3 regions of the Paenibacillus sp. P13VS genome follow, and region 2 is predicted to be linked to each of the others. Evidence: riboswitches for the same ligand, from Rfam matches in the RefSeq annotation. Region 2 holds a riboswitch; each other region holds the start of a gene.
The links. A riboswitch is a leader RNA that binds a small molecule or an ion and turns the genes downstream of it on or off. The one in region 2 is predicted to bind thiamine pyrophosphate.

Region 1 (10,226 bases), on a different contig from region 2:
AATGGAAATTCAGACCGACCGCTCGTATTGGGAACATATGCATGAACGTTATTCGGTATGGATTGATCAGTTTACGGCTTGTCCGGTACTCCGACTGAATATTGATCAGTATGATGTACATGATCCGGCTTCAGTAGATGCCATTCTGGCACAGATTGCTGCAGTCATTCAGCCGTCCAAAGAAGCAAAACGATAATAATAAGAATGGCTTCGTTATGCCCCCCCTTAGCTGTGTACGGCAAAGAGGGGGTTATTTATTTTTAGATAGAGTCGTTCTTTATTGGCAGGGATGACTTATGCTGCGTCAGATAGTACAGGAACCAGACGGCATGTCTCTGTTCATCCGTGGCTGCCCGCTTAAACGCTGCTTGGATATAGGGGTCTGTTGCCTGATCAGATACATCAGCGTAAAATTCTACGGTTTCCTGTTCGTCTTTGAAAGCGTAGTTTAGACCCGCAATATATTCCGATGGGCAGTCCTGAGCAATTTGAACGGTGGGCTGCATGCCTGTTAAGGATACATAGATAGCCATAAAAACTTGAAGATGTTTCATCTCATCCTGACGTATCTCTAAAATACGTGCTTTTTGTTCCTCTGTAGGTGCGAGTTCAGCCAGTTTGGCATAACAGGCAATAGCTGACGATTCTCCATTAATGGCCTTTGCAATCTGAGCAGTGAGCATGCTGTCATTTCGATAATATGGAACATAATACATGGGCGAGAGCTCCTTTTCTATGGCTTTTGAAATAGATTATGCCGATGTTGGGCGGGTGTGCCTGTTTCAAAGTTAATGAACCCCATGCACTAAGATTGTAGAAAAATGGTTGAAAGAGAGTACATTTTGTGGTTTCATAAGAAAGGTGAATTCTGGAAAATAAGCATAAGCATGACTCAGGAGGGAAAAGCACGTGGAAGAGAAACAAGGAATCCGAATTGGCTTGCCGATCATCGGTGGGTTGATTGCAGCGATTGTAGGGGGAGCCGTGTGGGCAGCAATTGCAGCATCAACCGAATATGAGGTTGGGCTTATCGCTATCTTGATTGGGGCACTTACGGGGTATGCGGTTGTGTTGTTCTCCAACAAACGGATTGCAACGGTACATAAAATCATTGCGGTTATTTTCGCACTTCTCGGCATTTTGCTGGGTAAGTATCTTACCGTCGTTTATTTTACATCCCAGTTGTTCGGAGATATCGGAATGATGGAACTGGCGTTTGATGTTGAGATCATCCGCGAGTTCTTCGCAACCATTACCGATTACTTCAGTGAGCCGATCGATCTGTTGTTCATCGTACTGGCTATTGTATCTGCATGGCAGATTCCTGGACGCATGGCGAAGACAAGCCTGGCATCGACGGCTTCGTCATCCGATCAAGCGCCAAGAGCTTAATAGGGAACAATGCCTCAGTAATCAGAACGGTGCAATGTAGTCACTGGTTACATCATTTAAAAAGTACTCAGAGTGAAGGGCCGGAAGGGGTCCATCACATTGCGGCTGAGATACAGGGAAAGGGACGTAACGCTTATCGCGTACGTCCCTTTTTTATACTTGTAGTAGGATCGGATTTCATGAGAAAGGCATATAGCATTAGCTCTTACGATCAGCAAAGACCGCCATCGCTTCCCTCATGAACAGGGCCAAGCCTTCGCCAAATTGATCGATATTACGCGTGAAGCGTTCGTCATCCACATACATCTGTCCAAGTCCTTTGAAAGCCTCCGGGGAATAGTTCCCCATGTTGTTCAGATAGGCATACCATTCGGCGATTCCTGCTTGAGCCTCGTTTGAGGCAGGGTCTGTGTGACGAAGTGCTGCCAGCCGTGTATAAATTTCATTCATTTCATCGGACAGGGCTTTCTGTTCTTGGGCAGATTTGCCCTGAAGTTTTTGGTTTGCTTTTTCTACAGCTTCGTCTCCCCAACGTTCTCTGGCTTCCTGTTCATACGGATTTTTGCTGAAGTCGAATCCTTCGAACTGTTCTTTCGTTGTCATGTGTATCTCTCCTTTCATATGCAAAACGCTTCGATCAATGGTGGCGATCATTTGATCAAGTCGCTGACGCTTTTCCAGCAAAATACGGCGGTGCATCTTCAGTGCTTCTTCCCGGTCAAAGGAAGGGTTCGTGATAATGCTTCTGATCTCTTTCAGGGAGAAATCAAGCTCTCTGAAAAATAAAATCTGCTGCAGTGTTTCCAGATTGGCTTCCGAGTACAGCCGATATCCAGCTGAAGTGACTTCGTCCGGGGTCAATAATCCGATCTCATCATAATGATGCAGTGTGCGCACACTGATCGAGGCAAGCTCGGCAACCTCTTTGACTTTCATGGCCATGATCAACACCTCCTTACACCACCGATTGTATAGCGTCACGTAACGTGAGAGTCAACAGGCAAAAAAAGATGCGAGCCAGGAGGTCGCATCCAGAACAACATAGAACAATGATGTTGGGTAAACGGTGAGGCAGTCATGCTGGTAGGGGCAGCTTGCCCCAGCGTGTGGGGAGGGGAGGCGGTGCAGGGAGGCATGGCTATGCCTGCATCCCGCGCACCGCCGCAGCGAACTGCGCAGCCGCTGCGCGCACATCGGCCGCGCCCGCGATGGCGGAGATGACGGCTACGCCGTCGGCTCCTGCCGCCATCACGGCGGCCGTGGTATCGGGCGTAATGCCGCCGATACCCACCACCGGAACTGCGATGCCTGCGGCGCGCAGTTCCGCCACCCCGGCGGGACCCAGCACAGCGTGGGCATCCGCCTTGGACCGCGTCGGGTACATGGGCCCGACGCCAAGATAGTCGGCGCCCGCCTGCACGGCCCGGCGCGCCTCAGCCACGGAGTGGGCGGATACGCCAAGCATCCGCCCGGCTCCGATGCGGGCGCGTACCAGCGCCGCGTCCGCATCGTCCTGGCCGACATGCATGCCGTCGGCCTCCACTGCCACAGCCAGCTCCACATCATCGTTCACGATGAACGGAATTCCGTGCTGGCTGCACACCTCGCGAAGCAGCATCGCCAGCGTGATGCGGGCTTCGCCAACAAGGGCGCCAGTTCCCTTCTCGCGGAACTGGAACAGCGTGATGCCGCCAGCGATCGCTTGGCGCAGCACATCCACAGGGTCCAGCGTTGTATTCACGCTGCCCATCACCAGGTACACCTGCATGGCTTGGCGTACCGCCTCGACATCCCATCTGCGCATCACTGCTCACCCCGCTGTCTGCGCTGATACGCAAAATGATTCGTTGGCCCGTGTCCGGCCCCAATCCCCAATTCATCCTCAATGGCTGCCTGAATGAAAGCTCGCGCGGTTGTTACCGCAGCCAGCACAGACGAGCCCTTGGCCAGTTCGGCCGTGATGGCGGCAGAGTACGTACATCCGGTCCCATGGGTGTGGCGTGTCACAATGCGTACGTTCTCCAAATAATGGAAGGACGTGCCGTCATAGAGCACATCAACAATCATCCCGTTACCTTCAGCATGTCCGCCTTTGACCAGAGCATACGCAGAGCCCATGTGCACGATTCGTCTGGCGGCTTCTTCACGATCGGCCAGATTGCGGATGGTCATTCCGGTGATCAGTTCGGCTTCCGGAATATTCGGTGTTGTGATTAATGCATGTGGAAGCAGATCCGTGATCAGGGCGTGCACCGCCTCCTGCTGGAGTAACGGGGCACCACCTTTCGCTACCATGACCGGATCAATGACCAGATTGGTCCAGCCGAATTGCCGCCATTTCTCAGAAACCAAGCGAATGGTTTGTGCACTGAAAAGCATACCTGTTTTTACCGCTCCGGGCTGGAAATCTTCACCTGTGGAATCGAGCTGCTGGGCAATACCTTCCAAAGGAACCGGATAGACTCCCTGAACGCCTAGTGTATTCTGTGCGGTAACCGCAGTAATAACAGACAAGCCGTACGCGCCCAGCTCCTGAAAGGTTTTCAAATCAGCCTGAATGCCGGCCCCACCGCCATTATCCGACCCGGCAATCGTGAGTGCCTGCGCCATACTCATTGGGGATCACCGCCAAGCTGTCGCACCTGTGCCCGCTGTGCAAGCACGTCCGGAGTTACCAGCGCAAGCTGGTTTAACAGCTCGATCTGGAAACTGCCTGGCCCGAGGTTGGCTGTGCGCTCTGCTGCGATCTCGGCTGCAACGCCGTAGAAGGCAAGGGCTTCAACAACACTGCTTAGCAATTCTTCCCCAGACGGTGCAATCGCAGCAAAGGCACCGATGATGGAGCTAAGCAAACATCCTGCGCCAGTGACCTGGGTGAGCAGGGCATGCCCATTTTGCGTCAGGAACGTGGTCTGCCCATCCGTAATGACATCCTCGCGACCAGTGATAACGACAACACAGCCAAGCTTCTGTGCTGCCCGCTCGGCGATCCCGGTGCGGTCACCTTCGCCTTGGCCTGCATCGACACCCTTGATGCTCCAGTTCTCGCCTATGACATTGGCTACTTCCGCCACATTACCCCGCAGTACGGTAAGTCGAAGCTCGCGCACGAGCATCTGAACCGTATCCGTGCGATAAGCCGTAGCGCCAGCTCCCACCGGGTCAAGTACAACTGGCACATGATGGGCATTGGCTGATTGTCCGGCGAGGCGTATGGCCTGGACAACCTGGTCATCGAGTGTGCCAATGTTGAGCACGACCGCTCCGGCCATTTTAGCAACATCGGCTACCTCTTCATGTGCGTAGGCCATGAAGGGAGAGGCGCCCAGTGCGAGCAGACCGTTGGCCGTAAAGGGAGCAACCACGAGGTTGGTGATATTGTGAACCAGTGGATTTTGAGTACGAACGCGTGCCAGATATGACATTTGAAATTCCCTCCTGATAAGCGATTATTTTGTAGCAACTGTACTTTTTACTTCTCCTGCAAGTTGATAAACGCATCCTCGGCCTGTACCGAATCCGGAATCAATTCACGTTGTACCAGCCACTTCCGCACGTTATCCCAGGAGGAAGGTTCCTGCCAGCCGAACGGGATACCTTCTTCAGTCATGAGCGGAAGCAGAATGTCCAGGCTCTTTGTTTCAATTTCCTGATCCAGTGGGGACGTCTCATTTTCGTGTGTGAGCAGGATGTTCAATGCTTCATCCGGATGCTCGGTCACATAGTTCTGACCTTCCTGGATCGCTTTGACGAAGCGGGTGAGCTGATCCTTCTTCGCCTCAATTCCCTCGTCGCTTGCTGTAAGAACGAGTTCGTAATAATCCGGCACGCCGTAATCGACGGGGTTAATGGACTTGACTGGATGACCTTCTTTCTCGAGAATCAACTGTTCATGATTGATAAAACCACCCATGATTGCATCGGCCTGACCGGAGGCCAGCGAAGGGATCAGATCAAATCCGACATCCACCAAATTCATGCGGTCCGGATCGCCGCCATCCTGACTCATCATCGTACGCACCATGGCTTCATATAGGGGAACGGAGGAATACCCTACCGTCAGTCCTTCAAGATCTTTGGGTGAGTTCACCTTCCCGTCCGTTTCCGTCAGCAGATGAACGAGTGGATGCCGAACGACAGCGGCAATGGATCGTACGGGAATGCCTTCTCCACGGGCTAGCAAAATTTGCGGCTGATAGCTCAGCGCCAGATCCACTTTGCCAGCGGCTACAAGTTTGAGCGCATCATTCGTATCGGCAGGCATCTGAATGTCCACATCGAGACCTTGGTCTGCGAAATATCCATTCTCCTGTGCTGCGTATATAAAGGAATGGACTGCGTTCGGATACCAGTCGAGCATGATGGACAATGAATCATGGTCACCAGACGACGATTCGGTTGTTGTTGAATCTGTGCCCCGTACCTGGGGATCGGAATCGGATGATGATGGGTTCGCACCCGTATTGCCACAACCGCTGACGATCAGTAATAAACAGATGAGGGCAGGAAGCAGGATGTGAATGAGTTTCTTTTTTCTCATGGATAAATGGGCCTCGTTTCGTTCATTTTTTGTTTGGTTCCAATCGCTGATATGTTTCAAAGAGATAAGCAGGAAGGAGCAGCACTTGTTATCTCATTGCGATTGCCTTTTCATCGACTTTCCTCTGCGTGCATGGTCTGCATTCCGCTTCAATCCGAGGACTCGCTCCAGCCAGGCAATAAGCACGAACAGACCGATGCCCAGCAGGGATAACAGCAGAATGGAGGCAAACATCGCATCCGTATTCATGCTGCTGGACATTCTGCGGCTGAAATAACCAAGACCTTTGCTGCCTCCGAGCCATTCGCCAATAGTTGCGCCGACCACACAGTACACCACCGACATCTTCAATCCCGAAAAGAAAGAGGGCAGCGCAAGAGGTACCTGAAGCTTGCGGAACAGATCCCACTTGCTTGCTCCCATGGTCATCAGCAGTTCGCGCTGTTCCGGGTCACCTTGACGGAGACCATCATAGGTGCTGACCACAATCGGGAAGAATGCGATCAGAAACACCACAGCGACTTTGCTCCAGAGCGTGTAGCCAAACCACAGAATGAATACAGGAGACAGGGCAATCAGTGGAATCGTCTGGCTGATTACGATGAAGGGATACAGCGCCTTTTCAATCGAACGGCTGAGGTGCATGCCCGCTGCCAGAGCGCTTCCGGCCACGATGGACAAGCCGAAGCCAACTGCTACCTCCATCAATGTGGCAGGCAGATGGGTTCCCAGGAGCAGATGCCGATGCTCAACTAGAGAACTCGCTATCGATGTAGGTGCAGGGATGATGAAAGAAGGGACCCATCCTAATCGCACGATGCATTCCCAGCAGGCCAGCATCAGGAGGAGAAGCGCAGCGAATAGGCCATAGCGGGCAAACCATCTGCTGATGCTAAGGCTTCGCATGTAGTTGATCCTCCAACCGTTGTCGCATCTGTATCAGATCCGGATCGTAGACCATGTCCGAATGTCTCGGACGGGGCAGAGGCACCTTCATGTCCAGCAACTGCCGACCGCCAGGCGTGAGAAGGACGATCCGGTCACTTAATAACAGGGCTTCTTCGATATCATGGGTGATGAACAGCACCGTTTTGCCGAGACTTTCCCACAATTCAAGCAACCAGCGATGCATCTCCCGCTTAGTCATGGCATCAAGCGCGCCGAAGGGCTCGTCCAGCAGCATCAGCTGTCCTCCTGTCAACAATGTGCGCAGCAGGGCAACCCGCTGCTTCATGCCGCCGGACAGTTCATCCGGGTAGGCATGCTCATAGCCGGATAAGCCAAATCTGTTGAGTCCAGCCATAATGTCAGCGCGCAGCTTCACCTTGTCCTGCTTCCTCGGGGCAAGCTCCGAGGGAAGCAGGCAGTTCTCCATAACCGTCCGCCAGGATAACAGCAGATCCTTCTGCGGCATGTAGGCGACTCGCCCGAGTCGCTGTCCTGGCGGCACCCCAGCAATTTCAATCGTGCCGTCTGTCGGTTCAAGCAAGCCTGCGAGCAGCTTGAAGAGTGTGCTCTTGCCCGACCCGCTGGAGCCGATTAGCGAGACGAATTCTCCCTTTTTTACACACATCGATACATTGGAGAGCACGGGGGAATGTCTCTGATCCGGAAAAGTAAAGGTCATGTTGTCAATCTGTACATCGTTGCTCATCTGGTTCCTTGACCCCCTTGGAATAAAAACTGCCTGAACGGAAATGCACGTTGTTTGCGATCTGTTGTAAGTAAACGCGAAAAAGCCCGCTCATTTCCGGAGAAATGAGTGGGCCTGTTAAGTTCAACCGACATTCATGTTCATATGAATATGAAAAAAATCCGTTAACTGAAAGTCCGCTCCACTTCCCTCCGCTGGTATGATCCAGATCAGGTTCAAAGGGTCCGAATACATTCATTCGTCTCAGCCGCAAGGCTCCCCTAGTGCAATCGTTCAAGATATGCAGTTGTGTACACAGCATATATCACATTCACGCGAGATGTAAAGAGGGCTTAGAGGCAAAAGTTAAACGTTAAACCCATTCGCGGATTTACCTTGGCTTCCTAACCCGATATAATGGGGATGGCACATATGGGCCGGATTACAAATGAGGGTGGGACTGTTCTCCCTCCTAAGCAGAATGGGGACCCCGAGTTGAAAACGTTCAAGAAAGTATATATTGAAATTACTAGCATATGTAACCTGGCATGCAGCTTCTGTCCGCAGACCAAGCGTGCCAAAGGATTCATTGACCCTGAAGTCTTCAACAATATATTGGATCAGATTAAGCCACATACCAAACACATTTATTTGCATGTCAAAGGGGAGCCGTTACTTCACCCCAAAATTGATGTGTTACTGGATTCCGCACACGAGAAGGGATTCAAGGTAAACATAACAACGAACGGAACGCTGCTGCCCAAGACCCAGCATAAGCTGCTTGGCAAACCGGCATTGCGGCAAATGAACTTCTCGCTGCACAGCTTTGACGGGCATGAGGGATCGACGGACCGTGAGGGATACCTCAGCAACATTCTATCTTTTGCAAGGGAAGCTGTGAAGCACAATGTTATCATCTCGTTCCGGCTCTGGAATCTAACGCAGGATAACTTCACGAATGCCCAGATGAATCGGAACCGGGAAACACTGGAGGTCCTGGAGCGCGAGTTCAACCTGGATTTCCGCATTGAGGAAAAGGTGGTTCCAGGCAGCGGCGTCAAAATTGCACCGAATGTCTATCTCAATCAGGACCACGAGTTCCAGTGGCCAAGTCTGGATGCACCAGAGGATGATGGCAAAGGCTTCTGTCATGCGCTGCGCAGTCAGGCGGCCGTCCTTGTGGATGGCACGGTTGTTCCGTGCTGCCTTGATGGTGAAGGTGTCATCAATCTCGGTAACGTCCATGAGAAGTCTTTCTCGGAGATTGTCGAAGGCGAGCGGGCGAACAATCTGGTTTATGGTTTTTCCAAGCGGGAAGCTGTGGAGGAACTATGCCGGAAGTGCGGATATCGTCAGCGGTTCGGAGCCTAGTCAAGCAAGTTGGAAAATGAATTGTTCTTGCTTAAGATCATGTTGTCTGGAAACAGATGACGTGGTCTTTTTTATTTTTCGGCTAGAATTCTGCAGTTTTTACAGACTTTAAATGAAGCATACCGAAAGTTAAGATCAGCACATTCCATGCGGAATGGATCGACAAAGAATGCGAAGAATGCAGGAATCATGCCGACAATTGGAAATCTAATCTAATGATTATTATCATTACACTCCTGTTTTGGTAGGATCAGGGTAGGGTCCAGAACAGAGGTGCACCTCTTAAGGGATCCGGGAAGACAAGCTGGCTTGTACACCAATATATTCGTATAAGGGAGGATTTACGTATGAGAAAAATGTTATCGCTGCTGCTCTCTGCTGGTCTGGTCGCTTCTGTATTTGGTGCATTACCCGTGTCCGCTGCTCCCGAAATTGTGAAGACAACGATCATTGTCAAAGCAGGTGAGACTTATGATGGCAAAGGAAAGAGTGTTGCCGCAGACCCAAACACATTGGGTGACGGCAGTCAGGCCGAGAACCAAAAACCAATCTTTCGTCTTGAGGCAGGAGCTACACTGAAAAATGTAGTGATCGAGGCACCGGCAGCCGATGGCGTCCATTGTTACGGCAACTGCAATATTCAGAATGTAACCTGGAATGATGTCGGTGAAGATGCACTCACGCTTAAATCCTCGGGTACGGTTAACATTACGGGTGGTGCAGCATACAAGGCATATGATAAGGTGTTCCAGATGAACGCTTCGGGGACAATTAACATCAAAAACTTCAGAGCTGATGATATCGGCAAACTGGTAAGACAAAATGGGGGAACCTCTTACGCGGTTACCATGAACGTGGACAGCTCCAACATTTCCAATGTGAAGGATTCCATTCTGCGCACAGACAGCAGCTCTACGGTCGGCAAAATAACGAATACCCGTTATTCCAAAGTGCCTACCCTGTTCAAGGGATTCGCATCGGGTAAAACAAGTCAATCGGGGAATACGCAATATTGAGGATCGTATGTCAACCGGAAGATAAAGAGGATACAGTTGGCTCATGTTCAGAATTCCTCTTTATAATAAACGCAAAAAGGCACCCTCAAGGATGCCTTTTTGCGTTTACTATAAAACGAGATAAAAGAGATTTTGAAAAATGCTGCATTCTCTGCTATCTCTTTGCTATCTCTCAGTAGTACTTAGTTTTCTTCTGGAACGGCAACGATGATTTTGTCTTTCTGCGGGGCAGAGGAACCTGAATCAATGGAACCAGACTTGTTCATGACCTCAT
Region 2 (10,226 bases):
CGATGTTCGTCCCGGCACAATGGCGAGTCTTCAAGAGCTGGCAGGAGTGCCTTCTGCAGCAGCTTACACCGCTTCCCTGGTCCGTACGCTTCGTAATCGATACCCTTTGGCTGAAACTGACCGCGTATTGTCCGTTAATCGGGAGGCAGTCATGCAGACGGCAGAGCAGATGAAACTGCGCTACGATTAGTATCGTTCGCGAACACTTGGAATTGGTTAATAGAGATGATATGATGTGATTTCGGAAGGAGAGTGCCAAGATGGAAACTTTGAGATATACATTTGAATATGAGGTTGTTTCTTCAGGCGAGAAGTCTGAGTTCAGCCAAATGGCAACAAGCAAGGAAGAAGCCGCGGCTTTGATCGTTGCACGTATTGCCGACCTGGAGTTCACGGGTGAGGAAGATATCAAGCTGGGTGACCTGATTGCCATCAGCAAACAGGTTGGGGACAACTATGTTGCGTGCGAGGGCTGTGCTTCCTAGTCTGGCATGACGCAGAAGAGACATATCCAAATACAAGCAAGTCTTCTTGAACCAAGAGGCTTGCTTTTTTTATTGCCAATGAAGAAGAGATATCTGGCAGTCTATCGGCTGGAGATATCTCTTTTTTCTTGTTCCCTTTTCGGTTCTACCTTTTCAGTTCTAGTAGGGTGGCCATAACAGCTTGCGTGCCGTTTCGTAACGTTCAGCCACCGCAGGCCAATAGACGACATTCCACCAGTCCTCAATATATTTCTTGCGCTCATTCTGATGTTTCAGATAGTAGGCATGCTCCCATACATCCAGCGGCAGGAGGGGTACGATGTCGGACTGGGACAGGTTCTGGTGCTTCTCCGCCTGTAAAATCTCCAAACGGTGCGCCCGTGGACTCCAGACAAGGAGAGCCCAGCCGCTGCCTTCCACTTTGTTGGCCGCTTCAGTGAATTGATTTTTGAATGCCTCATAACTGCCAAAATCCCGTTTGATCTGTTCAGCAAGCAATCCGGAAGGTTTGCCGCCGCCTCTGGGATTCATGATCGTCCAGAAGATCGTATGCAGGTAATGGCCTGCACCATTGAAGGCAAGTTCTCGTTCCCAATGTTTGACGAGTTCGAAATTATTTTTTTTACGTGACTCGGCCAGTTTCTTCTCGGCAGTATTGAGTCCATCCACATAGGATTGATGGTGCTTATCGTGATGGATGCGCATCGTCATCTCGTCAATATGTGGTTCGAGAGCGTTATAGGCATAGGGCAGAGGAGGCAGTGTGTGTCCTCCAATCGGAACAGGTCTCTCCTTCACAGGAGGTGTAGAAGGTAAGGTGATGCTCTCTGTCGTACCGGAAGAAGGCGATAGACCGGAGACCTCTGAAGACTGCACCTGTGAAGAAGATGATGAAGGTGCGGGAGCTGGTGGAGTTGACGTAGCGTTAGTTTTCCCAGCAACGGATGACGGCTCCTCCGCCGCTTCACGCTCGCTGCTTCCCGACAATTGAACATACTTATCCAAAGAAAAGGGTGCATCACTTACCGAATCCCGCATGATTCCAGGTTGAGTCAAGGTATCGAGTACGCCGAGGAAATATTCCGATTCGCGAATAAAGTGCAGAATGACTGCCTTGGCGAGCGGGACAGCTTGCACAGCAGCACTTTGCTCGAGCAGGACGTACAGCTGCCTGATGAACTCCCGCGATTGTGAACGTGCAGAGGCGATAAGCTGCTCTACGCTTCCGATGATGTAAGGGGCAGGCGGATGGGTACCGGGTAACAGCTGTTTCAACAGCTGGTTGGCTGCCTTCTCGGTATTTTCGAATGTCACTGCCCATTCTTCAAGCAACTTCACATAAGTGGGCTCCAGATCGGGAACCAGTGCCCGAATAACAAGCGTATGCTCTTTCTCCTGCTCCTTCCAGAATCTGATCTCTTCCAGGATGCGCAGAGGCAGCAAGGGTCCATAGCCAGACCAATTCATATGCGGCAAACCTCCATTCAATTCAATTGTCATATCAGCCATTCAAGGGATACGCTGTGATTCACCATTTATAATCGTCCCAAAAGTATATTCTCCTGCCGTGTTGTCCTATGTGTGCATAAAAAAAAGCCCCAGAGGGGCTCTGATCACCGGAAGATTCTATTCACCGGTATTGGTATTTTCCACATCGTCGCTGCTTGTCTTCGTCACATGACTCAGGAACGTAGAGACACGGCGGAGATACTCCTTCGGATGTTCCCGGAAGATCAGCTCATGATGCGCGTCCTGCACGATCCATTCCTCTGAGTAGGTGTTCGTCTGGTTAGCGGCAAGAAGCTCGGCGATTGGATAGGGTGCCTTCTCATCCTCCGTCCCGTGAATGAAGAAGATCGGGAACGGATAGTCTTTCTTTTTCACTTCCTGATACGGAATCTGCTGTAATCCGGTGCCATTCAGAACCGGGAATAACAGATTCATGATCTGCAAAGTTGGTTGTCGCGGCAGATCAATCTGGTTATGAATGTTGTGATACAGTGTATCCGGCTCCAGCAGGAAGGTGCTGTCGAGAATCATGGCATCCACGTTCTCGGTTAGCAGTCCCGTCTGTAATGCTGTGCCTGCGCCCATCGAGAATCCCCAGACAACTAGCTCCTGAGCACCGCGCTGCTTGGCGAACTGAATGGCACCAAGCAATTGCTGGGACTCGGCTTTGCCTCCTGTAGCGACTGCCTTGTTCACCTGTGAGGCGAAACCATAGTCAAACATCACTACGTTGAACCCGAGCTGGTGGGCATAGTGTGCCAGGTCATACATGGGAACCCAGGTTTCCTCCCGATTGGCCCCATATCCATGACTGAAGATAATGGTTTTGTTGACATCCGTGTCTGCGGGGATATACCAGCCCTGCATCGTACGGCTGCCATCTGCTGCCGGGAACGTGATATCCTCATACTTCATGTTCTTGGCCTGCATTGGATTGGAGAACACGGGAGCTACGGTCGGGTTGGATAATACCCAGGCAATATAACCGTGTAAGGCAATGAAACAAAAGAGCAGAAAAAATACAACGGAGAGCAGCAACGCTACGATAATATGTTTGAACCGGATCAGCCTCGGTGATAACGAAGAAGGCAGATCGGACACTTTCGTTTGCAGCGGGGCTTCGCTCTGGGATGTCGGAAACATGATTGCCCCTCCTTATTAAGATCAATTGAAGATAACAACGAGTTCAGATCAGATAATATATCTTGGTGTCCTTACTGACATGTGCAGCAAAGTCTTGCTTATATATCTTTATCGTATGTTTCCATATAGTCAAAGTCAATTGATTGGAGGCATTTGTTACGCAATTGTTATATAGTCCAAAAGATATATGGTTAACATTTCCTGATGGTGCAAATTGCAGGGGATTTAGTCTTATAAAAAGAAAATATTTACACTTCTTAACGTCATGATTTGGCTCATTTTGGTTTACAGATGAGATCGTTTCTCATATAATTTATGTAACCAAGTTTCATGTGATGAAACATGAGGAGGGCATTATGCCATGGAAGACCGCAAATTAACCGTCCGGGCTGTGGAACGGGCGCTGGATATATTATTATGTTTTACCACACGGAGCGATCTTGGACTCACGGAAATTGCGAGCCAGATTGGTTTGCACAAAAGTACGGTTCACCGTCTGATGGCAACGCTGGAGGAGAAGGGCTTCGTCATTCGCGATGCGGCCACTGAGAAATACAGGCTCGGTATTCGAATCTGGGAGCTGTCTGCTCATATGTCCCGCAGTGATGACCCTGCCATTTTGCTGCTTCCTGCGATGGAGCGGCTCAGAGATCGTTTGGGAGAAACAGTCAGTCTGTACCTGCGGGATGGCAGTGAGCGTATCCGTATTCAGGCTGTTCAGAGTGATCAGGCCATCCGGCGGGTGGCTCCGGTTGGTGTCCGTCTTCCTCTATCGGTAGGGGCTTCCAGCAAGGTACTCATGGCATTTGCGACGGAAGAAGACCGAGAGGAACTGATGAATGGCCCCGAATGGCCCGTATTTATCGATCCGGAAGTTTATCTGGCCCAGATGGGCGATATTCGGGAGAATGGATATGCGACCAGCTACGAAGAACGTGAGCCTGGAGCGGCTGCAGTATCCGTTCCCATTATGGATCGTAAGGGGAATATTGCTGCTGCGCTATCCGTATCGGGTCCCGTTAGCCGCCTGTCCCAGGAAACTTTGCACGAATATGCACCTGTACTGAAGGAAGCAGCCGCGCAGATGGGCCTCATGTTGTCCTGATCCAGCATGCAATGGAAGATAAAGGGTTGTATTTCCGACTGGCTTGCGCTAGTCTGTAATGGACAGCTCAGCGGGGCTGGAATGAATTGAATATGGAACTGCGGTACACATACCGCAACTGTTAAACGTTACTGGGGGAGTCCGAATTGTCCGGACTGAGACGGGATCGCATGAGATCCCGGACCCTTTGCACCTGATCTGGATCATACCAGCGTAGGGAAGTAATCGGCGATATAACCACGAACACCTGCATAATTTAGCCTTTGGCATGTCTCCACTTGTGGGAGCTTGGCATCAGGCTTGTTATGGGTGATGGACATAAGCCGGTTCCCTCGGGAACCGGCTTTTTTATATACAGCGTCAAGCGATCATCCGCAGCAGAGGGGAGTTGTCTTCTTTTGCGGGAGAGCTGGAGTTGGGTATAACCCACTTATGCCTGCGCCAGATTCTGTCTGCGCTATGCCGCTGTAATGTTCTTTCTTCGGAAGTTGGCCGTTCTTTTCTTGCCTATGCGTGGATGATATGGAACGGGTGCACGAGCAATCAAACTGGCCCATCCATGGGACGACCAACGAGGAGGAAGAGGTAGCGATGAGCATAAACAACAGAACAACAGCACAGGAACATGCAGGGCAGGGGTTGGAAAAAGGAACAGTGGCGGCTGGACGGGTCCAACCGTTTCCCGGCAGCCGCAAAGTTTACATTCAGGGCTCACGTCCGGACATTGCCGTACCCGAGCGTGAAATTGCCCTTCATGACACGAATACCCCCCAAGGGGTGGAGCATAACGAGCCGCTGCGCGTGTACGATACGAGCGGCCCTATGACGGATCCCGGATTTCACGCTGATATTCGGGCAGGCCTGCCAGCTTTGCGTGCACGATGGATTACGGAACGAAACGATGTAGAGGCATACCAGGGACGTACCGTCAAACCGGAGGATAACGGGCTAAAGCCTGGAGGGAAGAGAACCGGAGCTGAAGAATATCCAGGCCTCCGCGGCAAACCGCTGCGTGCACAATCCGGACGCTGTGTCACCCAGATGCATTATGCGAGGCAGGGCATCATTACGCCTGAGATGGAGTTTGCAGCTATCCGTGAGGGCGTGGAGCCGGAGTTCGTCCGGCAGGAGCTGGCGAGCGGCAGGGCTATTCTGCCATCGAATATTAATCATCCCGAGAGCGAACCGATGCTGATCGGACGTCATTTCCACGTGAAGATCAACGCCAATATCGGTAACTCTGCCGTATCCTCTTCGATTGAAGAGGAAGTGGAGAAAATGACTTGGGCGGTACGCTGGGGGTCCGATACGGTAATGGATCTTTCTACGGGCAAGGATATCCATACCACCCGGGAATGGATCATCCGCAATTCCCCGGTGCCGATCGGGACGGTGCCGCTGTATCAGGCGCTGGAGAAGGTGAATGGCGAAGCCGAGGCACTCACCTGGGAGTTGTACCGGGATACGCTCATTGAGCAGGCCGAGCAGGGTGTGGATTACTTTACAATCCATGCAGGCGTGCTGCTGCGTTACATACCGATGACAGCCAAACGGATGACGGGCATTGTGTCTCGGGGTGGGTCCATTATGGCAGCATGGTGCCTTGCACATCACCAGGAGAATTTTTTGTACACGCATTTTGAAGAAATCTGTGAAATCATGAAAAGGTATGATGTGGCCTTCTCTCTCGGAGATGGACTTCGCCCGGGCAGCATCTATGATGCCAATGATGAAGCTCAGATGGCTGAACTTGCTACGCTCGGTGAACTGACACAGATTGCGTGGAAGCATGATGTGCAGGTGATGATTGAGGGGCCAGGACATGTGCCGATGCACAAGATTAAGGAGAATGTCGACCTTCAGATGGAGATCTGCAAGGAAGCACCATTCTATACACTCGGTCCCCTGACAACCGATATTGCACCAGGCTATGACCATATTACCTCAGCCATTGGAGCGGCGATGATCGGCTGGTTCGGAACGTCGATGCTCTGTTATGTGACACCCAAGGAACATTTGGGCTTACCAAACAAGGATGATGTAAAGGAGGGCGTCATTGCCTATAAGATTGCGGCACATGCCGCTGATCTGGCCAAAGGCCATCCACGTGCACAGCGCCGGGATGACGCGCTGTCGAAGGCCCGTTTCGAATTCCGCTGGCGGGACCAGTTCAACCTGTCCCTGGATCCGGAACGTGCGCTGTCCTACCACGATGAGACACTCCCGGCTGAGGGAGCCAAGGAGGCCCATTTCTGCTCCATGTGCGGACCTAAATTTTGCAGCATGCGCATTACGCAGGATATTCGTGCCTTTGCCGCAGACAAAGGCTTGACCGAGAATGAGGCTGTAGCGGCCGGGATGCAGGAGAAGGCTGAGGAATACCGTTCTCGATCCTAAGCTCGTTACAGCGCAATTTAAGCAGCCTAAGATAACTAAAAGCCGTTCTCTCCACTACTGGGAGAAGAACGGCTTTTTACAGCTTTAACGCCTACCAATATTCAATTGCTGCTCCAAATAAGATGTCAGCGATGCGAGCGGGCTGTAAATCTCACTTCCCGTATTTACTGAAGCAAGGGCAGCCGCAGGAGCCATGGATAGCTGAGCAGCTACGACTATTTTCTCTGGTGACTGTGCAGCTAGCTGCTGCAGGCCCGTAGTCACTGCCTCCATATATCCTTCCTTATCGCCGCGCATGATCAATTCAAATGTACCAGGAATTAATGCGGCTTTTGTTCTCGAAACAGTCTCAACATTTGCCTGTTCGTCGGTTTCCTCTTGCTGTAGTGCTTCATTCACCCGCGCCATCGTTCCTTCAACCGTTGCTGGATTGGTAAAAGCAAGAATGTATTCCTGCGAATCCTGCTGCAGCTTCTGCAATAATGGATCATCAATACCGATAACGGGGATGGAGAGTTGCTGTGCTTCGTGCGCCAGTACAGCGGCAAACAGGGTACAGGTGACCAGAATGGCATCTGCATGACACTGGGCAATCCACTTTAGTGTCTGGGATACCTTTTCTCGAATGACAGCCTCTGAGAAGTCCGTATCCTGCTTAAGGCGATCCAGACCGGGATCGACATAATGCACAAGTTCCACTTCATAGGGGGCGAGCACCTCTTCAATGAGTGCAATGTTGGAGTAGTGAGCGTGATAACAGCCGATCGTGATCATAATGACATCCCCTTCGCCAATGCTTCTTTTTGTGAGTCGTGAGTGCTGCAGATATTTAGTTCATTATAGGAATCATACAAGGGAACTGTACAGCGTTTAAACCAATGCAAATAACCGTCCCTGCGCCATATGGCAGAAGGACGGTTCTATAGTCAGACTCCAATACAGTCAGGTTTCATTTTATCGCATGGAAGGAGATGCGTTCTTTTGAGCCATTTTTTGCTGCAGAATTTCGTGAAAGGATAGACCTTGAGTGTTCTCATTCTCCTTTTTTGGAGCAGTGGTCGCCGTGTTGCGCGGATACTGGTGGTGGTACGGGATCATTTGCTGAATAGGCATGCGGATCATCTTGGTTCCTCCTTTTGGGTTAGATATATAAGTTGAGCATGTAAATATTAAATTCATCTTAATATAGGCTATGTATTTGAACAGGTAGTCGTTCCAAGTGCGCATATAGGTACATGTGACTTGTTAGACGAAATCGGGAAGTTATGACGTAATTCCAATTGGATTGTAGTGATTTTACCCCGTATTTAGGAGATGTAAACGGTTTGAGGGAAATTCAGGAATAAAGGACCTGAAATACAAGGTTTGATATGGGAGGAACGAATCGGTTGTTAAGTGAATAGTCCCAGTTTCAGGAATGTCAATTGTGACGAAAATAAGACAAATTGTCTGGGAGAGTAGGTATCATTGAAGCTAACTAACTTGGTACCATAGTCGGTTGTTGTGAGCGGATGGGGGTGGTTTTATACGTGTTTTAGAGGTGAGACAGGGAGCAGCACCCAAAAAAGCCATCCAGCGAGCTGGACGGCTTTTGCAACGTTAATCTGGAAATGTAAATGGAAAATCTCACTACTCTGTAGTTGGCCCAGCTTGTTTTACCGCAATATAGATATCGACCTGAACTTGGGCAGGATCCACACTCCGTTCATCATATAACTCGAAATCACCGGTAAACGTTCGCTCGTTCTGATGGCTCCAGCCCCAAACGGCGCCCCATGCTTCACCTACAACTTCTGCCATTGGACCCTTGCGGGAGGTGAATACGGCGTATGTTGCTGGTGGCAATTCGATGGAGTTCATGCCAGCTGGTAACGTTTCATCTGCAGCTACCTCGTGGCCTACGAGGATGGTGTATTCCCCGTGTATACCATCGGTATAATCTGTATAGCAGCCGTATCGGGGTGCTTCCGGTGCAGGAATGTGTTCTGACGTGAAGTAGCGGCTCCATAGATCCTGAATGCAGCCTTGGCCGCTCATCTCGATCGCGTTGGTCGTTCTGGCTGATATGCCAGCCAGGCGTTTGCCAGGAAGTGTAACATATCGAACAGGTTGAACGGAGTGCGTATAGTTGTTACCTTTCGGATTGGATGCGCTCCATCGTTTCAAAAAGGGAAGCTGATTGCGCAGCATTGCCCGCGCTGATTCCTCATCCATACCTTCTTCGATGAGGATCGCGGCGCACATCTCAATCATGCCTTCCAGCGTAATATTGGGCTGTTGGAACATGCCTTCTTTGTAGCAATAGATGCAGTATTCACGGGTTGCACTTCCATCTGCTTCCGTTCCGAATTGGGTAGGGGTGGTCAGCGGCATTCCACAGCTATGGCATATCGTGACGTTCATTTATCAATTCCTCCTCGTTATATACAGCTTGAATATAAATGAAGTATAACGAGAGGAACTGGACATCAGTCTGTCAGGTTTGCGGAGGGGCAGCATAATTTTGCACGATTTGTTCTGCAATCCGGCGGATCTCGTCACGTATATGAAAAGGCTCCAATACCTCGGCATCTGCGCCAAAGCCAAGAATGAACCCGTACAGCCAGTTATCTTCCGGAAAAGCCACTTGACTTATATAATATCCCTGGCCGTCGGGGATCACGTTCTCTATGCCAAACCACTCTTCGGCGATATGACGGACACGGGCGTGGAATCTCATCGTCATGGCAACCGTGTTCCCTGGAGTCGCCCATTCCTGCTGCCAAGGCCTGTCCTGCAGGTTGATGGGTTTGCGTTCAAAGCTTCCATGAGCAAGTGTCACATCCTGCATACGGACCAGCTTGAACATGCGAAACTCATTACGCTCATGACAGAACGCATAGAGGTACCAGGAGTGCTTTTTAAGAACAAGGGTATGAGGATCGACGGTTCTGTGAGTGTGGGCTCCTTCGGCGCTGCAATAGGTAAAGGTGATTGAACGCAGCTGATCCAGTCCCTGTTCAATGATTTGCAGTTTGTTTTGCAGCGCTTCCGGGTGGGTCCACATCGAATAATCCACAATGAAACGATTGGTTTCGGCCTGAAAGTCATCGTTTTTGGATTCTGGCACAATGCTGCTTAGTTTCTCCATCAACAGTTCCCGTGCTACATTGGTATGCGATGTGGAGACGCTGCGCAGTGCGGTGACGATGGAGGCCAGATCCCGGTCAGTCAATACGTTTCGATCCAGGCGGTAACCTTCCGCAAGGCCAATGCCACCGCTCATGCCCTGGTACGTCACGACAGGAATGCCTGCCTGGCCCAGGGTATCAATGTCTCGATAAATGGTGCGGATGGAAACTTCAAACGTGTCTGCCAGATCCTTGGCCTGTACACGGCCACGATTGATTAGTAGTACAACGATGGCTAATAAACGGTCCAATTTCATAAAAAAGGTTCCTCTCAATGATTTATATGTTGGATTCAGATATGTTATATTGTTGAGCATCACATATAGGAGTGGGATAAGCAATGAAGCGAATTACGATTCTGATTGCGGACGATGAAGTGGAGATCGCTGATCTGGTTGCGTTGCATTTGCAAAAAGA
Region 3 (10,226 bases), on a different contig from region 2:
TCTCTCCTGGGATGTATGCCGAATTTGAAGAACAGCTGGCGCGAACAGGCAATGTTTACGAGATTACCATGGAGCATCTGCACAAAAAATATGTTCCTCACTACACGGATCCGATGGATCAAGATACATTTACAGGAACGTATGAGACGGTACAGGATGCATATTACTCAGCTCAAATCTTAGAAAAATTGTTCCCTGTCTCGGGCACGTATGCAGCCGATGATCCGCTTCGTAGATACACTCTGACCATGGGTGACTTCTTCACGGTTACACTCAAAAATACCAATCGGACATCAGCCATGCTGATTCGCGAGTGGCTGAATGGTACGGCTCCTGCGGCAGCAGTGTTTACCACTTATGGAGGCATGGTTCTCAATGAAGATTACTGATTTGTCCATTGTGTTTGTTCTAATATTTCTACCCTTTTTTTGGTTGGTTTCTCAGAATACTCATGATGCGGATGAAGCTCAGCTTCTTAATCAAAGATATAGATCGGCCCTCCAAACAGCTGTATTGGACGCGGGAAACGTAATGCACCAGAATGAGAAGCAAAACAGTGAGGCAGGTTATGATTCCACCAAATTCGTAAAGGCCGATAAGGAACTGGCACTTCAGACATTCAGTCAGACGATGGCCTTGAATATGGGCATACATGATGATCCAAAGGCGATTCAAGCACTGTTTGATTACATACCGGCCATAGTTGTACTGGATTACGATGGTTATTATATCTTAGCAAAGGAAGCGGAGTTGACTGGTGAGACTAATGATTCGTACCACCAGGTATGGAGTCCTAAAATGCCCTATACATATTCAGATTCAGACGGAAGCAGCATTAATTTTACACTTGACGGTTATGTATATGCCTATGATGCCGTTCAGGGTAAATGGATTGAAGGTTTTCAAAGAGAACTTGCTTCGACTAGTGGAATTCCATTGCTTAAAAATTCAGATTCGTTTGAGCAGGTCAGACAAACTCGCATCGTCATGAGCGTGCAGGAGAATCTCGCCGAAGTCATTAATCGGCATAATGAGTTTGCAAGAAGAAACGGGATATCCTATACGTTTACCCTGCCTCTTATTTCCCAGGAGGATTGGTACAATACGATTAATGATACGGGGATCATGGCCTTTATTCAGGGCTTGCCTGTAGGGAGCCAGAAGGTAAACACCTATGCCATCGGTGGTGGAAGGTTGGTTAAAAGAACTGCAGTCATTGGAGGGCTAGAACCTTCTACCGGCATAAAGTATTATTATCCAGCAACTTGTAAGAATAACTTCCGAGCTGAAGAAGTTTTTACCGATGCGAAGCAGGCCGCGGCGGCGGGGTATTTTGAGGGGAATTGCTACATTAACAAGGTTGTTCACTAAGTAAGGCTGCTGCGCCTACTACATTGCTTTCAGAAAAGGCAGGTCCTGTGCTAAAATAGGGTTTCAGTTCAGAACTTGACCGGTATCAACTATACCGAATAAAAAGTAATGTTAAATAGATAGGAGCAACCTCATCTCATGAGTTTATTGTCAGTGGAAAACGTCAGTCACAATTTTGGTGACCGCACGTTATTTAAAAATGTATCTTTTCGTTTACTTGCAGGAGAGCGTGTAGGCCTGGTTGGAGCTAATGGTGTAGGAAAGTCCACTTTAATGAACATTTTGACCGGAAAATTGCTGAAAGACAGCGGGAAAGTAGAGTGGACACCAAAGGTCCGGTACGGATATTTGGACCAGCATACCAAGCTGACTCCTGGCAAAACAATCCGTGACGTTTTAAAAGATGCCTTCCTTCCCCTGCTTGAGCTGGAAAAGGAAATGATGGCCATTACAGACCAGATGGCTGATGCAGATCCAGACCAGCTTGAAAAATTGCTGGAAGAAATGGGTGAAATCCAGGAGCAGCTTGAGCAGGGCGATTTTTATTTGATTGATGTAAAAGTGGAAGAAATGGCAAATGGCCTCGGATTATCCGCTATTGGGCTTGATCGTGACGTCGCTGCACTAAGCGGGGGACAACGGACGAAAGTATTGCTCGCCAAGTTGCTGCTCGAGAAACCGACGGCTCTTTTGCTGGACGAGCCAACCAACTACCTGGACGTAGAGCACATCGAATGGTTAACACGATATTTAAAAGATTATCCTTATGCATTCATCCTGATTTCGCATGATACGGAGTTCATGAATGAAGTCGTTAACGTCATTTACCATCTGGAATTTGCTAAATTGACGCGTTATGCTGCCAACTACAATAAGTTTCTCGAAATGGCCGATATGCAAAAAGCTCAACATATCGATGCTTATGAGAAACAGCAGGAATATATTAAGAAACAGGAAGATTTCATTCAGCGTAACAAGGCAAGAGCCTCCACATCCGGACGTGCCAAAAGCCGCGAGAAGCAGCTGGGCAAGATTGAACGAATCGATCGCCCGGATGAAGCGGCAAAACCGACATTTAAATTCAAAGATGCCCGTGCCAGCAGCAAAACAGTATTCGAGGGAATTGATTTTGAGATTGGTTATTCCTACCCTTTGCTGCCTAAAATGACAATGACAATCGAACGTGGTGAGAAGATAGCCATTGTTGGATGTAATGGTGTAGGTAAGTCGACGCTGCTTAAAACCATCTTGGGGAAAATACCTCCGATTAGCGGTAAAACGTTTCTGGGGGATTATCTGGAGACGGCTTATTTTGAACAGGAAGTCCGTGCTGGCAATATTACACCGATTGAAGATGTGTGGAACGAATTCTCCCATCTGACACAGAATGAAGTACGAGGACATTTGGCACGCTGCGGTTTGAAAAACGAGCACATCACTCGTCCGCTGAGTGCGCTTAGCGGGGGAGAACAAGCGAAAGTGCGCTTGTGCAAGCTTCTGATGCGTGAAAGCAATTGGATCCTGTTTGATGAACCAACAAACCACCTGGATGTAACAGCAAAAGCGGAACTAAAACGAGCTCTGCAAGAGTTTAAAGGTACAGTACTGCTCGTTTCGCATGAACCTGAATTTTATCAGGATTGGGTCACCAAAACATGGGACGTCGAAGCCTGGTCTGAGAAAAACTAATTGTTCCGCAGCAATGAAGTGCTCTAGAATCAAAATATTCATCGACAAGAGTTTGAAAAATCAACGGTGACAAAAAAAGGTGTCTATGGTAACATAGGCTACAACTTCATACGATCACTAGGGGGGCCGCTCGTTGCGGCTGAGATGGAATAATGCGATTCCGGACCCTTTGCACCTGATCTGGATTATACCAGCGTAGGGAAGTGGCGCGTTTTAGTTAATGATATGGGCAAATTAATATTCGATTTTGAAGCGAATGTGAATGCTCAGAAGTGGAACATGAAGGTGTCTCGTATATGGTTTAATAGCTTGTATACCTGACAACTGGCATGTAAAGCTCATTTAACTAACTTGACATGTTATCGCGGCCACTCCCTACGGGAGTGGCTTTTTTGTGCTTACATATTGTGACGGCAGGGAAGGTGAAACCAAACGGATATCTCTAGGAAACTTGTGAATTCATTATCGTTTGAGCTGCATGCTGTTTCGCCGGGCATAGGGGATGAAAAACGTTTTGTAAAGATTGCAACGAATTTATGGCCCTTGCTTGACTATATTCACATCCGGGAGAAACATTTAACCAATGAACAAAAAATCCAATGGGCGTACAGTTTACTGTACGCAGGAATTCCAGCTGATAGGATCGTGATCAATGGTCTATGTGAGTTGAATGAGTTGGAGAAACATGTAGCATTTCAGAGGGTTCATTGGGGCCAGTCCAATTTGGCGACTATCCAAGGCAGCAGCCTGAACAAAAGCGATCGACTTCGTCTCGGCATTTCTGTTCACTCTCTTCACGAAGCTAGAGTAGCTGAAGAACGGGGAGCAGATTACCTCTTTTATGGTCATGTATTTTCCTCCAGCAGTAAACCTGGGAGCAAGCCGAGAGGGCTATCTGCACTGTCTGAAATATGCTCAGCTGTTTCCGTTCCCGTAATTGCCATTGGCGGTATTGGACCGGCAAACATATCTGCTGTACGTGCAGCCGGAGCAAGTGGTGCGGCAGTAATATCATCTATCTGGACCAGTGATAATCCGCAACGCGCAGCAGCAGCCTTGAGGCAGGCTATTGAACGGTAGAAAATAAGACGGAACGCGGGGGTGAATGAATGAGCGGAGAAGCCAGAGGGCGAAGACGAAGTGGCAGACTTTACCGAAATGCAGCAGCTTTTACGGCCCAATTACGTGGAGAACTTCGTGGCAAGCTTCATGCCGAAACGATTGTTGTGGGAGGCGGCATTATAGGTTGTGCCATCGCGTATGAGCTAGCTTCACGAGGTAAAGAAGTGATTTTAATCGAGCGTGCACGTATTGCAGGTGAGACATCTTCTGCCGCAGCGGGCATGTTAGCTGCAGACAGCGAGACGTTTCATACTACTCTGATGTCAAAGCTAGCATATGAAAGTAGAAAACGACTGCATCAGCAAAGAGAACAGCTTCAACGACTAAGCGGCATTGAAATTGGCCTGCAGCAGAATGGATTCATTACACCATTTCGAAATGAAGACGAGATGAAAAAGTATTGCGATAACAGAAGAAGTACAGATTTGCTTACAGAGCAAATGTGGTGGGATCATTCCAATCTTCAACGTGAAGCCCCGTGGATAAGCAAGGAAACTTTCGGGGCTCTGTATAGAGCTTCAGAAAGTGAACTTCTTCCTGTCAATTTGGCACATGCCTATGCGGGCGCAGCTCAAACAATGGGCGCCAAAGTAATCGAAGGTGTACAGAATGTAAGTCTATCTGCCGATTCGAGCGGAATCCAGGCTGTGGAAACGTCGATTGGAAGATTAACGTGTAAGCATGTTGTTGTCTCAGCTGGATTACAAGGTGGAGAGATATTGAAGCAGGTGGGTCTTCACCTGCCCACTCTTCCAGTGAAAGGTGAAATTGCAGCAATTCAATATGCGAAACATGATGCAGATTACAGACCTGACAAGACGGTTTATGCAGATAATGTATACATTGTCCCCAAAGCAAACGGAGAAGTTTGGATCGGAGCAACCAGTCTACCAGGACACTCGGATCGGGATGTAACTGTTGAAGGTATTCAAAAGCTGCTTACATCCGCAGCTGGCTGGGTCCCTGGAATTCAGCAAGCCCAGTTTATCCGTGCTTGGGCAGGGGTTCGACCAGCGACTCCTGACGGTTTGCCTTATCTGGGAGCTTATAAAAGCATACCTGGGCTATATGCCGCATTTGGACATTACAGAAATGGCATCTTACTGAGCGCAATAACCGGCAGTCTGATGGCTGATTTGATTGCTGGCCATTCTTCGGAGGAACTTGGCATTGATGAATTGAGTCCGGAGCGTTTGAGCAGAAAGGAGATTATGCAGTGAACATCATCGTAAACGGGCAGAGCATGAACATTGATGAAGATTTGAATCATGTGGATCAGCTGCTGCAATCTTTTAATTTGCAGGTGAAAACTGTGGTGGTTGAGTTAAATCGCCAAATTCTGATGAGGGAGCACCATGCATCGACTGTTTTAAGAGACGGAGACCGAATTGAGATCGTACATTTTGTGGGAGGCGGTTAAAACATGCTGAAGATAGGACATCATTCATTTCTTTCCAGATTGTTGTTGGGTACGGGCAAATTTGAGGATTTGGATATACAGAGTCAAGCGGTAGAAGCGTCAGGAACCGAAGTGCTGACTTTTGCTGTTCGACGCCTGAACTTGGAAGATCGGGATAAACGCCACTTCCTTGATACACTTGATTTGAAGCGATTCACGTTACTTCCTAATACCGCAGGTGCTTCCACTGCAGAAGAGGCCGTCCGAATCGCTGAACTTGCCCGTGCCTCAGGACTTTGTGATATGATAAAAGTAGAAGTGATCGGAGATGGAGTCACGCTGCTGCCAGATCCGATCGAAACGTACAAGGCCTGCGAGATCTTGCTGGGAAAAGGCTTCATCGTACTGCCTTATATCTCGGATGATGTGATTTTAGCCAAACGGCTGCAGCAGCTTGGGGTTCATGCAGTCATGCCAGGTGCTTCACCGATCGGAGCTGGGAGAGGCATTATCAACCCGTACAACCTGGAAATCATAATCGAGCAAGCGGTAGTTCCTGTAATTGTGGATGCGGGATTGCGGTCCCCCAAAGATGCTGCTTATGCCATGGAGCTTGGGGCGGATGGTGTGCTGCTGAATACGGCGGTGTCCGGTTCGGGAAACCCGGTTAAAATGGCAAAAGCAATGCGAATGGGAGTTGAAGCGGGAAGACTTGCTTATGAAGCAGGTATGATACCCGTTAAGCGTTATGCAGCAGCCAGCAGTCCGGCGGAAGGAATGGTTCATACATGATAGAAGAAACAAATTCAACGGAGCAAAGTGATCGATATTCGAGACAGGAACGATACGCTCCGCTTGGCAAAGAAGGTCAGCGAAGACTAAACAACAGCAGGGTTGTTATCGTGGGGGCCGGTGCACTGGGAACCGGCATTGCAGAGACGCTCGCCAGATCAGGTATTGGACACATTACCATTGCGGACCGGGACTATGTGGAATGGAGCAACCTGCAGCGACAGCAGCTCTATGTTGAGCAGGATGCAGCTCAGCGAATGCCAAAAGCGATGGCAGCCCAAAAACGCCTGCGTGATATCAACTCCTCGGTTGTCATTGAAGGCAAGGTGATGGATGTCCGTGCAGACGAGCTGGAGGATCTCATTCAAAATGCAGATCTCATCATGGATGCCACGGATAATTTTGATACAAGGCTGCTGCTTAATGACATGTCCCAGAAATACCGCATTCCCTGGATTTATGGGGGGTGTGTGGGGAGTTATGGTATCACCTATACATTCCTGCCTGGGGATACCCCTTGTCTGAACTGTTTACTTGGCGAGGTACCGCTCGGTGGAGATACTTGCGATACATCGGGGATTATACCCCAGGCTGTGCAGATGGTAACGGCGAACCAGACAGCGGAAGCGATGAAGCTTCTTAGCGGTAATGAAGGTGCGCTGCGGCGTAAGCTGTTGTCGTTTGATGTATGGCGGAATGAGTACATATCCATAAATGTGGATGGGGCCAAAAAAGCAGATTGCCCTTCCTGCGGAAATACCGCTTCTTATCCTTACCTTTCCGCTGCCAATCTGGAGAAAACCGATGTGTTATGCGGTAGGGATACGGTACAGATTCGTCCTTCTCGCTCCATGAAGCTGAATCTTCAAGATACGGCTGAGCGTCTGAGAAGGCTTGATGAAGGACCAGTTGAAGTCAATCCGTTCCTGATCTCTTTTAAGACAGGGGTGCATCGATTGGTTATTTTTCAGGATGGACGTGTTTTGGTTCATGGTACAAAAGATACTGCAGAAGCTCGTACACTCGTACATCGATACTTTGGCTAAATGATTAATTTCTCGAGTCTGTTCCCTATAGGGGAATGGACTTTTTCGTTTTACGGCATGCTAAACAAACAAAGGTTGCTGTACTTCAGGTGAAAATGATTAGCAAATTGGTCATGTTACACCTTGTCAGCGGTATGAGACAGGCCGGGTGAAAACGAAATGAAAACGTCCATTTTACTTATTGGTGCCGAAGACCGAACGAACTCGATTAAGGAAGTGTTGTGTACCGAAAGTTACTCCGTTTTTGATATTAAGTGGGAAGAACTGTATCAGGAACAGGATGCTGGGCTGGAAACCTGCAGCATGATTATTGGCGTAGTGGATGAGGAGCATGACAATTCCATTGTGGAGGAACTGCAATGGCTAATGGAGTACAAGGAAGGCGTCGTACCAATTGTCGTGATTACACCACAGGCAACCCCGGAACAGATCGTCGCTTGGCTTGATCAAGGCGCGAATGATGTCATTGTTGAACCGTTTCAGTGGAAAATCGTGATGGCGAGAATTCGAAATTTACTCCGTGTCTTCTCGAATGCAGCCCGAACGGATGAGGAGGTCATCGTCGTGCATGATCTTAAAGTGAATCTGCGTTCACGCAGGGTAAGTCGTGCAGGGGAATATCTCATGTTGACACCTAAAGAATATGAACTGCTGGAATTTTTGGCCAGACACGTGAATGAGGCGTGTACGCGGAGTGCAATTCTTAGGGAAGTGTGGGGGTATGATTTTGCGATGGATACCAACGTAGTGGACGTATACATTAAACATCTGCGGGTTAAGGTGGATAAAGGGAGAGATACTAAATTGATCCATACCGTACGCGGCATTGGCTACATGCTTCATACAACTTAATGAATGACTCCGAGCATTTATATGACGTTAAGTTACCAAAATACACCTGTTTGTAATCCTCAGAAATCCGGGTAAATATAAAAGGACCGGATACAAGATCCGGTCCCAACTGCCTGTCTATAGTAGTATAACTACAGTACGCGGCGAGCTTTAATATATGTTCTTTTCCAAGTACCGGAATCCAGATCCGAAATGGTTACACCAGGAGCGCCGTAAGTGTGCAGAATTTTGCCGTTGCCTGCGTATACACCTACGTGAGTGATGTTTGAACCTGTGGAACGGCTACCGCTTGAGAAGAATACGAGGTCTCCTACACGCAGGTTAGCCTTCGATACAGCTTTACCTTCTTTGGATTGTTTTACAGACGTACGTGGCAAATCTACACCATACTTCTTAAAGATATATTTCATAAAAGAAGAGCAGTCAAAATATTTCGTAGTGGACGTTGACGCGCCAAATTTATATGGTGTTCCTGTAAATTTCTTGCCGTAGTTTACAATTTGTTGTCCAGTAGATACGGATGCAGTTGCTGCTTGTGCAACAGGTGCATTTGTCATTAATACAGCTCCAAAACCTAATGTAGCGCACAACCCGACGGTTACGGCCTTTTGGACTAAGATGTTTGTTTTCATGTTGTTTGTTACCTCCAAAATTCGTTTTCGTTAAGTTGCTAAAGCGAGTATAACAGGTTTGTAACAGCCTAGAAATTGGATACACTGCTATAATCCCTTGTACAGCCTAGGTTTGGGTTTCTTTATTAAAAAACAATTAAAAATGTCAAAAAATTAATCGTTGACTTGTTTGTTTGGACAGGAAATTAGAAAAGACCCTTGATTATCAAGGGTCTTTTCTAATTTTAATCTTAAATTTCGTACATTTCATAGGTTACAAAAACGTAATAACTATCGAGGATATAGGTTTAATCTTTGCTCTGTATGATAAGTAATAATCCACTGTCTATGGATACAGTTCCTGATGCTCCAATCAGTTTATTGCTTATTCCCAAAGATTGTCCCATACGTATGGTAGCTTGATCAAGAGGATACAGGAAGCCATCTAATGTAATACCCGTAACTTCCGGCGTGAGGGGCAGTAAGGAAATGTATTCATATCCCCGGTCCTCAACCTCTAATTTTGATGTAGTCAGCATCATATAGTTGTGTTCGTCCTGGATGGTACAGAAGATATGATGCTGCATAGCACGAACCATAATATGTACATTGGCCAAGGTGTGGTCCAGTCTAGTCCCCGTAGCTCCAAACATCAGGATGTGGGTAGGTTCGTGGTCTAGGGCCGTCTCAAAGGCCATTTCAGTGTCTGTCCAATCTTTTGCGATAGGATCAACTGTAATCATGCGCTCGCTGTTTTCACGCACCATTTGCCATTGCTGCTCTGTAATGGAGTCGAAATCTCCAACTGCTATATGAGGCTTTACGCCATGTTCGATTAAATACAGTGCTCCGCGATCTGCTGCGATAATCATATCATCCTGTCTAATTTCTTTGAGAAATTGAGGAGAGAGAGCCCCGCCTGTAAAAATCACAATGCGTTTCGTAGTCATTCCATTCATCCTTTCTATTAATGTAGAACGTATAACATCATTTCACAGTATTCACGAATGCTCTCAGTATAAAACACAAAATGTGGTTGCACAATTTCAGTCCTCGCGGATACAATGGGTAGAGCGACATGGAGATGACTTGAAAAGTGAGGTTTGAACAGGTTGGACTTGCACATTTTTGAAGTGTTCAGCATTATAGGCACCGTTGCTTTTGCAATGTCTGGTGCTTTCGTAGCGATGGAAGAGGAATATGACATCCTGGGCGTGCTCGTATTGGGGCTGGTAACCGCCTTCGGTGGCGGGGTTGTTCGTAATGTACTGATTGGAGTCCCTGTCACTACGCTCTGGAGTCAGGGTGGACTAATTATGCTAGCCCTGGTATCAGTTGCTGTAG

Region 1: linked by a shared signal. The riboswitch ahead of GUA98_RS13170 (ABC transporter ATP-binding protein) and the one ahead of thiC (phosphomethylpyrimidine synthase ThiC) in region 2 are both predicted to bind thiamine pyrophosphate.
Region 3: linked by a shared signal. The riboswitch ahead of GUA98_RS09290 (thiamine phosphate synthase) and the one ahead of thiC (phosphomethylpyrimidine synthase ThiC) in region 2 are both predicted to bind thiamine pyrophosphate.

What each region holds. Positions count from the first base shown of each region.
Region 1 is NZ_WYEV01000004.1:762,986-773,211, reverse strand. It holds gene GUA98_RS13215 (deoxynucleoside kinase) at 1-196, shown strand, start outside; gene GUA98_RS13210 (ferritin-like domain-containing protein) at 261-716, opposite strand; gene GUA98_RS13205 (hypothetical protein) at 910-1,392, shown strand; gene GUA98_RS13200 (MerR family transcriptional regulator) at 1,591-2,334, opposite strand; gene thiE (thiamine phosphate synthase) at 2,531-3,196, opposite strand; gene thiD (bifunctional hydroxymethylpyrimidine kinase/phosphomethylpyrimidine kinase) at 3,196-4,008, opposite strand; gene thiM (hydroxyethylthiazole kinase) at 4,005-4,817, opposite strand; gene GUA98_RS13180 (ABC transporter substrate-binding protein) at 4,865-5,932, opposite strand; gene GUA98_RS13175 (ABC transporter permease) at 6,026-6,838, opposite strand; gene GUA98_RS13170 (ABC transporter ATP-binding protein) at 6,825-7,586, opposite strand; TPP riboswitch at 7,756-7,858, opposite strand; gene GUA98_RS13165 (radical SAM/SPASM domain-containing protein) at 8,061-8,936, shown strand; gene GUA98_RS13160 (pectate lyase) at 9,284-9,952, shown strand; gene GUA98_RS13155 (copper amine oxidase N-terminal domain-containing protein) at 10,135-10,226, opposite strand, start outside.
Region 2 is NZ_WYEV01000015.1:46,260-56,485, forward strand. It holds gene GUA98_RS25930 (biotin/lipoate A/B protein ligase family protein) at 1-190, shown strand, start outside; gene GUA98_RS25935 (hypothetical protein) at 261-485, shown strand; gene GUA98_RS25940 (Fe-Mn family superoxide dismutase) at 645-1,994, opposite strand; gene GUA98_RS25945 (alpha/beta hydrolase) at 2,112-3,137, opposite strand; gene GUA98_RS25950 (IclR family transcriptional regulator) at 3,499-4,242, shown strand; TPP riboswitch at 4,366-4,479, shown strand; gene thiC (phosphomethylpyrimidine synthase ThiC) at 4,834-6,639, shown strand; gene GUA98_RS25960 (hypothetical protein) at 6,724-7,413, opposite strand; gene GUA98_RS25965 (hypothetical protein) at 7,594-7,761, opposite strand; gene GUA98_RS25970 (zinc ribbon domain-containing protein) at 8,269-9,042, opposite strand; gene GUA98_RS25975 (helix-turn-helix transcriptional regulator) at 9,116-10,066, opposite strand; gene GUA98_RS25980 (response regulator transcription factor) at 10,150-10,226, shown strand, end outside.
Region 3 is NZ_WYEV01000003.1:1,000,754-1,010,979, reverse strand. It holds gene GUA98_RS09305 (hypothetical protein) at 1-389, shown strand, start outside; gene GUA98_RS09300 (hypothetical protein) at 376-1,371, shown strand; gene GUA98_RS09295 (ABC-F family ATP-binding cassette domain-containing protein) at 1,510-3,060, shown strand; TPP riboswitch at 3,170-3,279, shown strand; gene GUA98_RS09290 (thiamine phosphate synthase) at 3,514-4,140, shown strand; gene thiO (glycine oxidase ThiO) at 4,170-5,402, shown strand; gene thiS (sulfur carrier protein ThiS) at 5,399-5,602, shown strand; gene GUA98_RS09275 (thiazole synthase) at 5,606-6,373, shown strand; gene GUA98_RS09270 (ThiF family adenylyltransferase) at 6,370-7,419, shown strand; gene GUA98_RS09265 (response regulator transcription factor) at 7,579-8,271, shown strand; gene GUA98_RS09260 (C40 family peptidase) at 8,403-8,903, opposite strand; gene GUA98_RS09255 (thiamine diphosphokinase) at 9,191-9,832, opposite strand; gene GUA98_RS09250 (trimeric intracellular cation channel family protein) at 10,001-10,226, shown strand, end outside.